2 regions of the Micromonospora sp. NPDC049900 genome follow, and region 2 is predicted to be linked to the other one. Evidence: predicted binding sites of a transcription regulator. Region 2 holds the regulator's gene; the other holds the start of a gene.

Region 1 (7,010 bases), on a different contig from region 2:
GAGTACGCCGGAGGCCACCCACCGCGGGTCCGGCTCCCGACCGAGCCCGACCGCCGGCAGGAGCAGGGTGGCGGCCATGCCGACGGCGAGGGAGACCATGGTGGCCGTCCGGGCGCGGCGGAGCGTCCGCTCGCTGCCCGACACCGTCCCGTCCGTCCCCACGCCGGTCAGGGTAGAACCCGTCACCGCACCGGCGGAGCCCCCGTTCCGCCCGGCCCGACCGGGCGTCGTGCCCGGCCGACCGGGGACGGAACGCGGATTGTCGCCGACGTCGCCCGCCACGACGATCGACGTCATGACCGACGCCCTCGCCGCCCCCGGCAAACCGACCCCGTCCACCCCGACGATCCACGGGCAACCGGCCGCGCCGGTTCGCCGCTCGCGCCTGCCGCCGCTGGCCCGGCACCTGGTGGAGATGGCGCTGGCCATGGTGGCCGGCATGCTGGCGCTCGGTGCGGCCCGCGCCGCCCTGGCCGGGCTGCTCGGGCTGGGCCCGGCCGCCCCCGGCGTCGCGGCGCTGCTGATGGCCACCGACATGAGCATCGGCATGGCGGTCTGGATGTGGTACCGGGGCCACTCCGGCCCGGCCGTCGGCGAGATGGTCCTGGCCATGTACGTGCCCGTGCTGGTGCTGCTGGTGCCGTACCGGGCCGGGCTGCTCGACGGCGACGCCCTGATGATGGGCACGCACGTGCTGATGGTGCCGGCGATGGTGGCGGCGGTGCTGCGGCGTCGGGCCGAGTACGCCGTGCACCACCCGAACCGCGCCGCGCCGCGACACCCGTGGGCACGGGCGGTGGCACAGCGCTGGCCGGCCGGGCTGGCGCTGCTGATGACCGCCGACAACTGGAGCTCACCCGTACCGCTGGCCGCGTACACGCTGCTGGTCCTGCCGGCCGGGTATCTGATCATCGGTACCGTCCGACGGCAGTGGGGCGTACCGGGTGCGCTCCGGCTCCAGCTCGCCGGCCTGGCCGGCTGGTCCGGCCTGGCGCTGCTCGCCGTGATCGTCGGCGGCCTGGCCGGGCAGTGGCTGGTCGCGATCGGCTGGCTGGCCCACGTGGGCTGGGACGTGATCCATCACCGGACCGGCCAGGTGGTGCCCCGCGCCTACGCCCAGTGGTGCGGCGTGATCGACGCGGTCCTCGGGATCACCATCATCCTGGCGCTGGTCACCGCGTAGCCGACCGCCTCCGTGGGGCCCGTCGCCACCCTGCGGCGGGCCCCGCCCGCGTGTTGCCGGTGGTCGCCGCAGCGGCCGGGTGGGCGTGATGAAAGGCTTGACCCATGAGTTCCACGCCCGTACCGCCCGACGCGACCATGGATCCGCCCGCCTTCACGGACCTCGGCCTGCGGCCAGAACTGCTCGCCGCGCTGTCCGCACTCGGCTACGAGGAGCCGACGCCGATCCAGCGGGAGGCCATCCCGACCCTGCTGACCGGCCGTGACCTGCTCGGGCAGGCAGCCACGGGTACGGGCAAGACGGCCGCGTTCGCGCTGCCCCTGCTGCACCGGATGCCGACCGACCGGCCTGGCGGTGAGCCGCTGGCGTTGGTGCTGGTGCCCACCCGGGAACTCGCCGTGCAGGTGTCCGAGGCGTTCCACCGGTACGGCAAGGACCTCGGCGCGCGGGTGCTGCCGATCTACGGCGGACAGCCGATCGGCCGCCAACTGCGGGCGCTGGACCTCGGCGTGGACGTGGTGGTGGCCACTCCCGGCCGGGCCCTGGACCACATCGCCCGGGGCACGTTACGGCTGGGCAACCTGGCCACCGTGGTCCTCGACGAGGCCGACGAGATGCTGGACATGGGATTCGCCGAGGACATCGAGGCGATCCTGGAGCACGCGCCCGCGCAGCGCCAGACGGTGCTCTTCTCGGCGACCATGCCGTCGCGTATCGAGGGCATGGCCCAGGCGCACCTGACCGACCCGGTCCGCATCCTCATCGCCCGCGAGCAGCCGGTGGCCGGTACGGCGCCCCGGGTACGCCAGAGCGCGTACCTGGTGGCGCGGGCGCACAAGCCGGCGGCGCTGGGCCGGGTGCTGGACGTCGAGTCGCCCACCGCGGCGATCGTCTTCTGCCGCAGCCGGGAGGAGGTCGACCGGCTCACCGAGACGATGAACGGACGCGGCTACCGGGCCGAGGCCCTGCACGGCGGGATGAGCCAGGAACAGCGGGACCGGGTGATGGGCCGGCTGCGCTCCGGCACCGCCGACCTGTTGGTGGCCACCGACGTCGCCGCCCGGGGACTGGACGTCGAGCAGCTCAGCCACGTGGTCAACTACGACGTGCCGTCGGCTCCCGAGTCGTACGTGCACCGCATCGGCCGGGTCGGTCGCGCCGGCCGAGAGGGCGTGGCGATCACCCTGGCCGAGCCCCGCGAACACCGGATGCTCAAGACCATCGAACGGGTCACCGGCCAACGCATCACGATCGACAAGATCCCCACGGTCGCCGACCTGCGTACCCGCCGCCTGGAGCTGACCCAGGCGGCACTGCGGGAGAGCCTGTTGGAGGACGACCTGGAGCCGTTCCGGGTCATCGTGGAGACGCTCAGCGACGAGTTCGACCTGATGGAGGTGGCGCTCGCCGCGGTGAAACTGTCCCACGAGGCGACCCTGCCCGGCTCCGACGAGGCCGAGGAGGAGATCCCGCAGGTGGCGGTCCGCCCGACCCGTGACACCCGGCCCGGCCAGGACGCTCGGGGTGACCGACGGCCGGCACGGCCCCGCACCGGCGGCACCACCCAGGTCTTCATCGGGCTGGGCCGACGCGCCGGGGTCCGGCCGCAGGACCTGGTGGGTGCGATCACCGGGGAGACCGGCATCCGGGGGCGGGACATCGGCTCGATCGAGATCGCCGACCGGTTCTCCCTGGTCGAGGTGCCCAACGGGGTGGCCGACGAGGTGATCGCCGGGCTGCGCGGCAGCACCATCAAGGGCCGAAAGGCCACCGTACGCCGCGACCGCGACGAGCGCCGCTGAGGCTTCGTTTCGTCGTAAGGAAGGGCCCCCTGCTAACGCCCGCGGCATAGCAGGGGGCCCTTCCTCACGCGGCACGCGCCCGTGTACGGCGACCGGCGCCACCCCGCACGGGATGGCGCCGGTCGGCGGTGCCTGGTGTGAACAGGGGACCCCTGCTCTACCGCAGGCGTCAGCAAGGGCCCCCTCCTTTCATCCAGCCCCTCACGCGGCGGCGAGCGCCTCGCCGTCCAACGCCGCCGGGTCGATCTCGGCCGGGCGCAGCGCCAGGGCGAGTACGTCGGCCACGTCGGCGAGCGTGTGCACGGTCAGCGCCTCGCGGACCTCGGTGGGCAGGTCGTCGAGGTCCGGCTCGTTACGGGCCGGGATGATCACCTCGGTCAGACCGGCCCGGTGCGCGGCGAGCAGCTTCTGCTTCACCCCGCCGATGGGCAGCACCCGGCCGGAGAGCGTCACCTCGCCGGTCATCCCGAACTCGGGGCGGACCGGTCGGCCGCTGGCCAGCGAGGCCAACGCGGTGACCATCGTGATACCGGCGCTGGGGCCGTCCTTGGGCACCGCGCCCGCCGGGACGTGCAGGTGGATCCGCCGCCCGGCGAGGGCGTTCGGGTCCAGGCCGAGCCGACGGCCGTTGGCGCGCAGGTAGGAGAGGGCGATGTGCGCCGACTCCTTCATCACGTCGCCGAGTTGGCCGGTCAGGGTCAGCCCCGGTTCGCCGTCCATGCTGGTCGCCTCGATGAACAGCACGTCGCCGCCGGCTCCGGTGACCGCCAGGCCGGTGGCCACGCCGGGCACCGCCGTCCGCTCCGCCGACTCCGGCGTGTGCTTGGGCCGCCCGAGGTAGCGGGTCAGGTCGTCGGCACCGACGCGGACCGGCGTCGGGTCGTCGGTGAGCGCCACCGCGACCTTGCGCATGACCTTCGCCAGCGCCCGTTCCAGTTGCCGTACGCCGGCCTCCCGGGTGTACTCCCCCGCGATCTTGGCCAGCGCCGGTGCGTCGACGTCGACCTCGTCGGCGGTCAGCCCGGCCCGTTCCCGCTGCCGGGGCAGCAGGTGGTCCCGGGCGATGGCCACCTTCTCGTCCTCGGTGTAGCCGTCCAGCGTGACCAGTTCCATCCGGTCCAGCAGGGGGCCGGGGATCGCCTCCACCACGTTGGCGGTGGCGAGGAACAGCACGTCGGACAGGTCGAGGTCGACCTCCAGGTAGTGGTCCCGGAAGGTGTGGTTCTGGGCGGGGTCGAGCACCTCCAGCAGGGCGGCGGCCGGGTCGCCGGCGTACCCGACGGAAAGCTTGTCGACCTCGTCGAGCAGCACCACCGGGTTCATCGAGCCGGCCTCGCGCAGCGCCCGCACGATCCGTCCGGGCAGCGCGCCGACGTAGGTGCGCCGGTGGCCCCGGATCTCGGCCTCGTCGCGGACACCGCCCAGGGAGACCCGGACGAACCTGCGGCCGAGCGCCCGGGCGACGGACTCGCCGAGGCTGGTCTTGCCGACTCCGGGCGGACCCGCCAGGGCCAGCACCGCGCCGGAGCCGCGACCGCCGACCACACCGAGGTTGCGGTCGGCCCGCCGGTTGCGCACCGCCAGGTACTCCAGGATGCGGTCCTTCACGTCGGCCAGCCCGGCGTGGTCGGCGTCGAGCACGGCCCGCGCCGCCGCCAGGTCGGTGTTGTCCTCGGTACGCGTGCTCCACGGCATCTCCAGCACCGTGTCGAGCCAGGTACGGATCCAGCCCGCCTCCGGGGAGGCGTCACTGGCCCGCTCCAGCTTGCCGACCTCGCGCAGTGCCGCCTCGCGTACCTTCTCGGGCAGGTCGGCGGACTCGACGCGGGACCGGTAGTCGGCGGAGCCGTCCGGGGCGTCCTCGCCGAGTTCCTTGCGGATCGCGGCGAGTTGCTGGCGCAGCAGGAACTCCCGCTGCGTCTTCTCCAACCCCTCGCGGACGTCGGAGTTGATCTGCTCGGTGACCTCCTGCTCGGCGAGGTGGTCCTTGACCCAGCCGACGAGCAGTTCCAGCCGGGCGGTGACGTCCGGCGCGGCGAGCAGTTCGGTCTTCTGCGCCAGGGTGAGCCAGGGTGCGTAGCCCGCCGAGTCGGCCAGCTCGGAGAGGTCGGTCATCCGTTCCATCGCGTCGATGACCTGCCATGCGCCGCGCTGCTGGAGCACGGAGGTCACCAGGGCGCGGTACTCGCGGGCCAGTTCCCGTGCCCGGCCGGCCGGGGCGGGCTCGTCGATCTCGGTCGCCTCGACCCAGAGGGCCGCGCCGGGCCCGGGCACCCCGGAGCCGATGCGGGCGCGGGCGAGGCCACGGACGACGGCGGCGGGCTCGCCGCTGGGCAGCCGGCCGACCTTCTCGATGGTGGCGACCGCGCCGACGGAGCCGTACTCGCCGTCGAGGCGGGGCACGGCGAGCAGCCTGCGGTCGCCGGTGGTGCGGGCCGCGTCGACCGCGGCCTGGGTGGTCGGGTCGAGGGTCACCGGGATGACCATGCCGGGCAGCAGTACCGCGTCGGTCAGTGGAAGTACCGGAAGAGTTGCCATCGAACACCTGCTATCGCATTGAGTTGAGCGTGTCTGACTCAAGTCGAGGCGGGTCGTCGTTGTTCCACGGTGTGACCCAGCACACGAACGCCCCCTTGGCCGGATGCGCCGCCGACACATCCGTACCGACGGCGGGAACGCCGGGTAATCGGGATTTACGCGCGGCGCAAAACGCGAGAGCCGGTAAGGAGGGGCTTTTGTTGCGCAATTGCCGGGCGATGAGTCAAACTTTGACCACACCCCGCCAGACACAGGGAGTAATCGACGATGGCGAGAAAAGTAATCACGGTGCTGACTGACGACCTCGACGGCGGAAAGGCCGATCGCACGGTCGAGTTCAGCCTGGATGGCGTGAGCTACACCATCGACGTCTCCGACGAGAACGCGGGAGTCCTGCGCAAGGCGCTGGATCCGTTTATCAATGCGGGTCGGCGGCTCGGACGCGGCAGCGCCGACACCGGTCGCGGACCGCGTCGCGTCACCGCTGCGGCACCCGGAATGAACCGCGAGCAGAACCGCGCGATCCGGGAATGGGCGGTCAGCAACGGCTACAAGATTTCCGAGCGGGGTCGTATCCCGGTCGAGGTGGTCGAGGCGTACAAGAACCGCTGAACAGCAGCCCCGCCACACAAACGCCGCGGGCCGTCCGGAACCTGGTTCCGGACGGCCCGCGTGTCGTTTCGGGTCAGTTGACCTGGATCCGCACCGCGTCGAAGGCGGGGGTCTGGTTGGCCCGCTCCGACATCGGGATGCGGTGCGAACCGTCACCGGCCCAGACCGCGCACTGCGCGGTGCCGGAGTCCGGCAGACCCGGGATCTGGATGACCACGCTGTCCGGCTGGCGACCGCCGCCGCCGTCCTCGGTGGCCACGAAGAAGGCCGGGACCGGATCGGCTGCCGGCGCCTCGTCGGTGTTGTTCAGCATCCGGCACGCGGTGTGGAAGTGACCACGGGTCAGACCCTCACCGTTGAGCAGCGAGCTCTCCAGGTAGTAGCCACCCTGACCGGCCGGGAGGAAGCGGTCCCGGACCAGGTTGCGGGTGCTGACCCGCAGCGAGAAGCCCTCGTTGCGGTTGATCTGCTGCGGGAACTCGGTGATCAGCAGCGACGGGTTGTTCGCCGCGGCGCCGACCTCACCGAAGGCGGTGCTGATGCAGCGGTTGCCGTTCTGGAAGCCGTCGTGCGGCTGGAGCTGGCTGTTGTTGCAGTTGTTGGCCAGCACGTCGAGGCCGTTGTTGTTGCCCCCGCCGTTGTTGCCGCCGTTGTTGTTGCCCCCGCCGTTGTTGGGGTTGTTGCCGCCGTTGTTCCCACCGTTGTTGTTGTTCACCGGCTGCACCTGGCAGGCGGCCAGACCGGCGAGGCCACGCGGCCGGGGGCCGAAGCGGTCGATGGCGATGGTGATCCGGTCGAGCGTGGCCCGCCGCTTGCTGGCCAGCGGGTCGAGGATCGCGTTGCGGATGAACGCCTGTCCCTTGTTGCCCTCGGCG
Region 2 (7,010 bases):
CGTGCCCGACCGACACAAGGTAAGACAACCAGTCGGTATCGAACGGTGACTTGCGCCAACCCGACTCAACCCTGACTTGACGATTCCGGGGAGCGTGGCACTATTGAGTCAAGTTCACTCAACTTGAGGTGGGGTCGCTGTGGGCGACACCGCCGGTCAGGGCGACGGGGGGACCGTCACCTGCTCAACGTTACGAAGCGAGGAAGCGAAGATGGCACGTGCGGTCGGTATCGACCTCGGCACGACGAACTCCTGCGTCAGCGTCCTGGAGGGCGGTGAGCCCACCGTCATCGCCAATGCCGAGGGCTCGCGGACGACCCCGTCGATCGTCGCGTTCGCCCGCAACGGCGAGGTGCTCGTCGGCGAGGTGGCCAAGCGCCAGGCGGTGACGAACCCGGACCGGACGATCCGCTCGGTCAAGCGGGAGATCGGCACCAACTGGTCCGTCGACATCGACGGCAAGAAGTACACCCCGCAGGAGATCTCGGCCCGGACGCTGATGAAGCTCAAGCGGGACGCCGAGGCGTACCTGGGCGAGCAGATCACCGACGCGGTGATCACCGTCCCGGCGTACTTCAACGACGGCCAGCGTCAGGCCACCAAGGAGGCCGGTGAGATCGCCGGCTTCAACGTGCTGCGGATCGTGAACGAGCCGACCGCGGCCGCCCTGGCGTACGGCCTGGACAAGGGCTCCAAGGAGCAGACCGTCCTGGTCTTCGACCTCGGTGGCGGCACCTTCGACGTGTCGCTGCTGGAACTGGCCGAGGGCGTCATCGAGGTCAAGTCGACCAGCGGTGACAACCTGCTCGGCGGTGACGACTGGGACCAGCGCATCATCGACCACCTGGTGAAGACCTTCCGGGGCGAGCACGGCATCGACCTGTCGCAGGACAAGATGGCGATGCAGCGGCTCAAGGAGGCCGCGGAGAAGGCCAAGATCGAGCTGTCCGCCGCCACCACCAGCAACATCAACCTGCCGTACATCACCGCCGGTTCCGCCGGCCCGCTGCACCTGGACGTGACGCTCAGCCGCGCCGAGTTCCAGCGGATGACGCAGGACCTGCTGGACCGCTGCAAGGGCCCGTTCGAGCAGGCCGTCAAGGACGCCGGGATCAAGGTCTCGGACGTCGAGCACGTGATCCTGGTCGGTGGCTCGACCCGGATGCCGGCCGTGACCGAGCTGGTCAAGCAGCTCACCGGCCGCGACCCCAACAAGGGCGTCAACCCGGACGAGGTCGTCGCCGTCGGCGCCGCTCTCCAGGCCGGTGTGCTCAAGGGCGAGGTCAAGGACGTCCTGCTGCTCGACGTGACCCCGCTGAGCCTGGGCATCGAGACCAAGGGCGGCATCTTCACCAAGCTGATCGAGCGCAACACCACCATCCCGACCAAGCGGTCCGAGGTGTTCACCACCGCCGACGACAACCAGCCGTCGGTGCTCATCCAGGTCTTCCAGGGTGAGCGCGAGATCGCCGCGTACAACAAGAAGCTCGGCACCTTCGAGCTGACCGGTCTCCCGCCGGCCCCGCGTGGCGTGCCGCAGATCGAGGTCACCTTCGACATCGACGCCAACGGCATCGTCAACGTGCACGCCAAGGACCTGGGCACCGGCAAGGAGCAGAAGATGACCATCACCGGCGGCTCCTCGCTGCCGAAGGATGACATCGAGCGGATGCGCCGGGACGCCGAGGAGCACGCCGAGGAGGACAAGCGTCGGCGCGACGAGGCCGAGAGCCGCAACGTCGCCGAGGCCCTCCAGTGGCAGACCGAGAAGTTCCTCGCCGAGAACGGCGACAAGCTGCCCGCCGAGAACCGCGACAAGCTGAACGAGGCCCTCGGTGAGCTGCGCGGCGCGCTCGGCGGCAGCGACATCGATAAGATCAAGTCGGCGCACGAGCGGCTGGCGCAGGTCTCGCAGGAGGCGGGCTCGCTGCTCTACGCGCAGCAGGCCGAGCAGGCCCCGGGTGGCGAGCCGGGCGGCGCGGCCGGTGCTGCCGGTGCCGGTGCGGCCGGTGCCACCGGCGGTCCGGCCGGCGGTGCGCGGCCCGGCCAGGACGATGTGGTCGACGCGGAGATCGTGGACGAGGACAAGAAGTGACGGTCCTGGTCGAGGCGATCTGCACGGGCAGAGGGATGAGGTAGTCGTATGACGGAGAAGCCACGAGCCGCTGACCCGGGCGACACCGGGTCGGCGCCGGGTGGCTCGGCGTCCGAGCCGACCGCCGGCGAGACGCCGCGCGTCGTCATCCGCAACAACCGCAAGATCAACCAGACCCGCGAGCCGGAGGGGGCGGCGGCTGACGCCGGCTCCGACGTGTCGGCCGAGGGGCTGGTCGAGGACGCCGAGGTCGTGGTCGACGCGATCGAGGTCGAGGCCGAGGCGCTGAGCGAACCGACCACCGAGGGCCCGCCCGTGGTGGACTCCCCGGCCAAGCCGGTCGGGGAGCCGTCCGAGACGGCCGGTCGCGGGCTCGGTGCGGAGGTGGAGGCGCTCCGCGCCGACCTGGAGGAGCGCACTCGGGACCTGCAACGGGTCACCGCCGAGTACGCCAACTACCGCAAGCGGGTCGAGCGGGACCGCGGTCTGGTCACCGAGCAGGCGACCGGCTCGGTGCTGGCCGCGCTGCTGCCGATCCTGGACGACCTGGACCGGGCCCGGGAACACGGTGACCTGGTCGGTCCGTTCGGTTCGGTGGCCGAGCAACTCACCACCGCGCTGGGCAAGTTCGGGCTGACCCCGTTCGGCGAGCAGGGCGACCCGTTCGACCCGACGCTGCACGAGGCCGTGGCGCACCAGACCTCGGCCGACGTCACCGAGCCCACCTGCGTGCAGGTGATGCGTCGGGGCTACCAGATCGGTGAGCGGCTGTTGCGGCCCGCGATGGTCGCGGTCGCCGACCCGGAATAGTGCACGACGGTGACCGGGCCGTTCCACCCGCCGAACTCCGGCGGGCGGGACGGCCCGGAGCCGGAGGTGGGGAGGAGGTGGACGGTTGAGTTCCAAGGACTGGATCGAGAAGGACTACTACGCGGTCCTGGGCGTGGCGAAGACCGCCTCCGCTGACGAGATCAAGAAGGTGTACCGGAAACTCGCCCGGGAGTCGCACCCGGACCACAACCCGGGCGACCCCAAGGCCGAGGAGCGCTTCAAGTCGGTCTCCGAGGCGTACGCGGTGCTCGGTGACGACGCCAAGCGCCGCGAGTACGACGAGATGCGCTCGCTGTTCGGCTCGGGCGCGTTCCGGCGCGGCGCCCGCCCGGGTGGCCAACCCGGTGGCATGCCGTTCGACGTCTCCGACCTGTTCGGCAGCGCGCAGTCGGCCGGTGGTGGCCGGTTCGCCGGGGGCGGCATCTCGGACCTGTTCAGCTCGATCTTTTCGGGCGGCGCGGGTGGTGGAGGTGCCACCGGTCCGGCCCGGGGTCGCGACATCGAGACCGAGGTGGCGCTCGACTTCGACGACGCCGTACGCGGGGTGACCCTGCCGCTGACGCTGCGGGCACCCGGGGTTTGCGACACCTGCCACGGCAACGGTGCGAAGCCGGGCACGGTGCCGAGGACCTGCCCGGTCTGCCACGGTGCCGGGGTGACCCACCGGAACCAGGGTTCGTTCAGCCTCGCCGAGCCCTGCCGCAACTGCCAGAGCGCCGGGACCGTGGTCGACGAGAAGTGCCCCGAGTGCCAGGGCACGGGCGGGGTGACCAAGGCCCGTACGCTCAACGTCCGTTTCCCGGCCGGGGTGGCCGACGGGCAGCGGATCCGACTGGCGGGCCGGGGCGAGCCGGGCGAGCGTGGCGGCCCGGCGGGTGACCTGTTCGTGCACGTCAAGGTGCGGCCGGACGACCTGTTCGGGCGCTCCGGCGACGACCTCACGCTGACCGTGCCGATCACCTTCGCCGAGGCGGTGCTCGGCACCGATCTGCGGGTGCCGACGCTCGACGGCGCGGTGACCCTGCGGGTGCCGGCGGGTACGCCGAGCGGGCGGATCCTGCGGGCCCGGGGCAAGGGTGTGAGCCGTCGGGACGGCCAGACCGGGGACCTGCTCGTCACGCTCGACGTGGTGGTGCCGGCCCGGGTCTCCGACGAGGCACGCGCGGCCCTGGAGACGTTCGCCGCGCAGACCTCGCCGGCGGCGCGGGAACATCTCGACGCGCGGGTGCGTCGGAGCGGATGATCGGTGAACCGGTGCGGAGGTGAACGGGATGGACGGATTCGTCGGTTCGGATGACCCCACCTACGAGGCCAAGGTGCTGATGATCTCGGTCGCGGCGCGGATGGCGGGGATGCACCCGCAGACGTTGCGGCAGTACGACCGGCTGGGCCTGGTGCAGGCCGGCCGGGCGGCCGGGGGCGGTCGCCGCTACAGCGTGCGGGACGTGGTCCTGCTGCGCGAGGTGCAGCGGCTCAGCCAGGACGACGGCGTGAACCTGGCCGGGATCAAGCGGATCATCGGCTTGGAGCGGCTGTTCGAGCAGGCACAGCAGCGGGTCGCCCAGTTGGAGGCCGAGCTGGAGGCCGCGTACCGCCGGATCGCCGAGCTGGAGTCGCTGGCCCGCTTCCCCGGGCGTGACCTGGTGCCGACCAACCAGACCTCGACGGCGCTGGTGGTCTGGCGTCCCCGACGCAGCCCCGGCCGCTGACGATCGATCCGGCCCCGGTGCGGTGAAGACCGCGCCGGGGCCGTCTCGTGTCCGCAGGCCGGACCTGCCGAATCCACCCCGTCCCGCGCCCGTCTCCGCTACCCTGAAAATCAGGTTCAAACAACTCAATTCGGACTTCTACGCTGGCGGGGGGAGCCATGACGGACGCGGCGAAGAAGGTGGCCGAACAGGCGGAACGTCGGCTCGACCGGTTGTCCGAGAACGTCCAACGGAGGTTCGACCGGATCACCAAGGGGCGCTTCGCCGACCAGATCCGCAGCGGCCGGTTCAGTGGCCAGGGGGCCCGATCCTCCGGCCCGGCCCCGTCGGACGGCCGGTCCGCCGGCCCGGGTCAGGGTCGAGCCGGTCACGGCGCCGGCCGGGTACGGACCGACCAGCACCGCCGGGAACACGGCGGCCAACCCCGCTGAGGATCAACAAGACGTACGGGCCGGGAGCCACGGGGGTTCCCGGCCCGTCCCCGTCCCACCGCACGTAACGGCACTTCGCCTACCGCAAGCGGCACCCCCGCCCGGCCCCCCGACAGACGTCAACCCTCCCGAGGCCGGCAGGCGACGACACGTCCGCCAGTCAGGTGTGGCCCTACCGTGCCCGGCGCAGGGATCAAGCCTGACCGCCCGGAGCCGGGCACGGTAGGGCCACACCCCCACAGCAACGGTAGGGCCACACCCCCCACAGCAAGCGCTAAAGCCGCCGCCCCTCGCGCACCAACCCACCCTCGCACCACTCGCGATACACGAACAGCTCCGGCCGGGACAGCAGCACCCGGCTGTTGTGCGCCCAGGTGCGCATCATCTCGTCGCCGTTGCGCTCGGCCTGGTCGACCAGTTTGCGGAAGCGTCGCTTCGGGTGGGCCCGGAAGTTCGTCCGGATCCCGTCGGCGGCGTAGATGTAGAGGCAGTGCAGCGCGAACCTGCGGGCCGGGCAGTGCGCGTCCATCGCCAGGTCGAACAACGTCATGATCAGGCGGTCGCCGGAGACGAGCAGGTCCCAGTCGGGTGGCATGGACGTCAACGGCACCGAGTCGGGCTGGTACGCCCACGATCGCAACTCCGCCGGACTCGGGTCGACGGGGTTGGCGAAGCCGTGGAACGTTGATTCCTGCACGCTCACCGGCCAACCTTCTACTCGCGTCGGCGCCGAGGCGTCCGCCCCCCGCGAACCCCGGCTGCTGGGGCGAAACGGTAACGCGGTACCCGTGAGTACGGGTAGCCCCTACGGAAAGCAATTCGGCATCGGTTGCCTGGCCGGGGTGGCCCGGACGGCCGACGATCACTTTCAGTCAGGTCATGGTCACCGCTCATGGTCTATCCGGGGTTGCCGCCCCGGCTGCCTGCGCTGCCGCCCGTCGCCGCGACCAGCGCTTGAACCAGACGGCATCGGGCAGTCGGGCCAGCATGGGCCCGGTCACCACCGTGATCAATACGTACGTGGCGGCCAAAGCGGCCAGTTTCGGCGAAACGCTGCCGGCGCTCACCGCGAGGCCGGCGATGACGATGGAGAACTCCCCTCGCGGCACCAGGGTCAACCCGGCCCGCCACCGTCCCGGTTCGGTGATGCCGACCCGCCTCGCGGCCAGGTAGCCGGTCGACGTCTTGGTGGCGATGGTGACCAGCGCGAGCAGTACCGCGGGCAGCAGCACCGGTGGGATGTGCCGAGGGTCGGTGGCGAGCCCGAAGAAGACGAAGAAGACGGCGGCGAAGAGGTCCCGCAGGGGCGTCAGCAGTTCGGTGGCGTGGTGGGCCACCGGCCCGGAGAGCGCGATGCCGACCAGGAAGGCACCGACCGCCGCCGACACCTGGAGTTTCGCGGCGACCCCGGCGACCAGCAGGGTCAGGCCGAGCACGCCCAGCAGCAGCGACTCGGGGTGGTCGACGGACATGGCCCGGGAGACGAGATCCCCGTATCGGAGCGCCACCACCAGCACGACGACCACCGTCAGGACGGCGACGCCGAGCGCGACCCCACCCTTGACCAGCCCGACCCCGGCCAGCAACGCGGTCACCAGTGGCAGATAGAACGCCATCGCGAGATCCTCGACCACCAGCACCGACAGGACCACCGGCGTCTCCCGGTTGCCGAGGCGGCCCAGGTCGGACAGGATCTTGGCGATCACGCCGGAGGACGAGATCCAGGTGATCCCGCCGAGCACCACCGCCGCCACCCAGCCCCAGCCGAGCAGCAGCGCGAACGCCGCACCCGGCAGCGCGTTGAGCACCGCGTCGAGCGCCCCGGCCGGTGCGGCCGACCGCAGGTTGCCGACCAGCTCGTCGGCCGAGTACTCCAGGCCGAGCATCAGCAGTAGCAGGATCACGCCGATCTCCGCGCCGATCGCGAAGAACTCCTCGCTGGCG

Evidence for each region. Region 2 encodes HspR, which represses chaperone genes until heat shock. Its sites were predicted from a motif close to TTGAGTNNNNNNNACTCAA; they were not measured.
Region 1: the regulator HspR is predicted to act here: its motif matches at 5,547-5,565, upstream of lon (endopeptidase La).

The regions. Positions count from the first base shown of each region.
Region 1 is NZ_JBITKM010000007.1:123,626-130,635, forward strand. Features, by position in the region: gene ACIBMZ_RS17865 (sensor histidine kinase) at 1-162, opposite strand, end outside; gene ACIBMZ_RS17870 (hypothetical protein) at 296-1,183, shown strand; gene ACIBMZ_RS17875 (DEAD/DEAH box helicase) at 1,288-2,985, shown strand; gene lon (endopeptidase La) at 3,187-5,523, opposite strand; gene ACIBMZ_RS17885 (Lsr2 family protein) at 5,791-6,135, shown strand; gene ACIBMZ_RS17890 (hypothetical protein) at 6,209-7,010, opposite strand, start outside.
Region 2 is NZ_JBITKM010000010.1:180,704-187,713, forward strand. Features, by position in the region: gene dnaK (molecular chaperone DnaK) at 212-2,095, shown strand; gene grpE (nucleotide exchange factor GrpE) at 2,144-2,905, shown strand; gene dnaJ (molecular chaperone DnaJ) at 2,991-4,169, shown strand; gene ACIBMZ_RS21925 (heat shock protein transcriptional repressor HspR) at 4,198-4,635, shown strand; gene ACIBMZ_RS21930 (hypothetical protein) at 4,794-5,066, shown strand; gene ACIBMZ_RS21935 (hypothetical protein) at 5,341-5,769, opposite strand; gene ACIBMZ_RS21940 (cation:proton antiporter) at 5,957-7,010, opposite strand, start outside.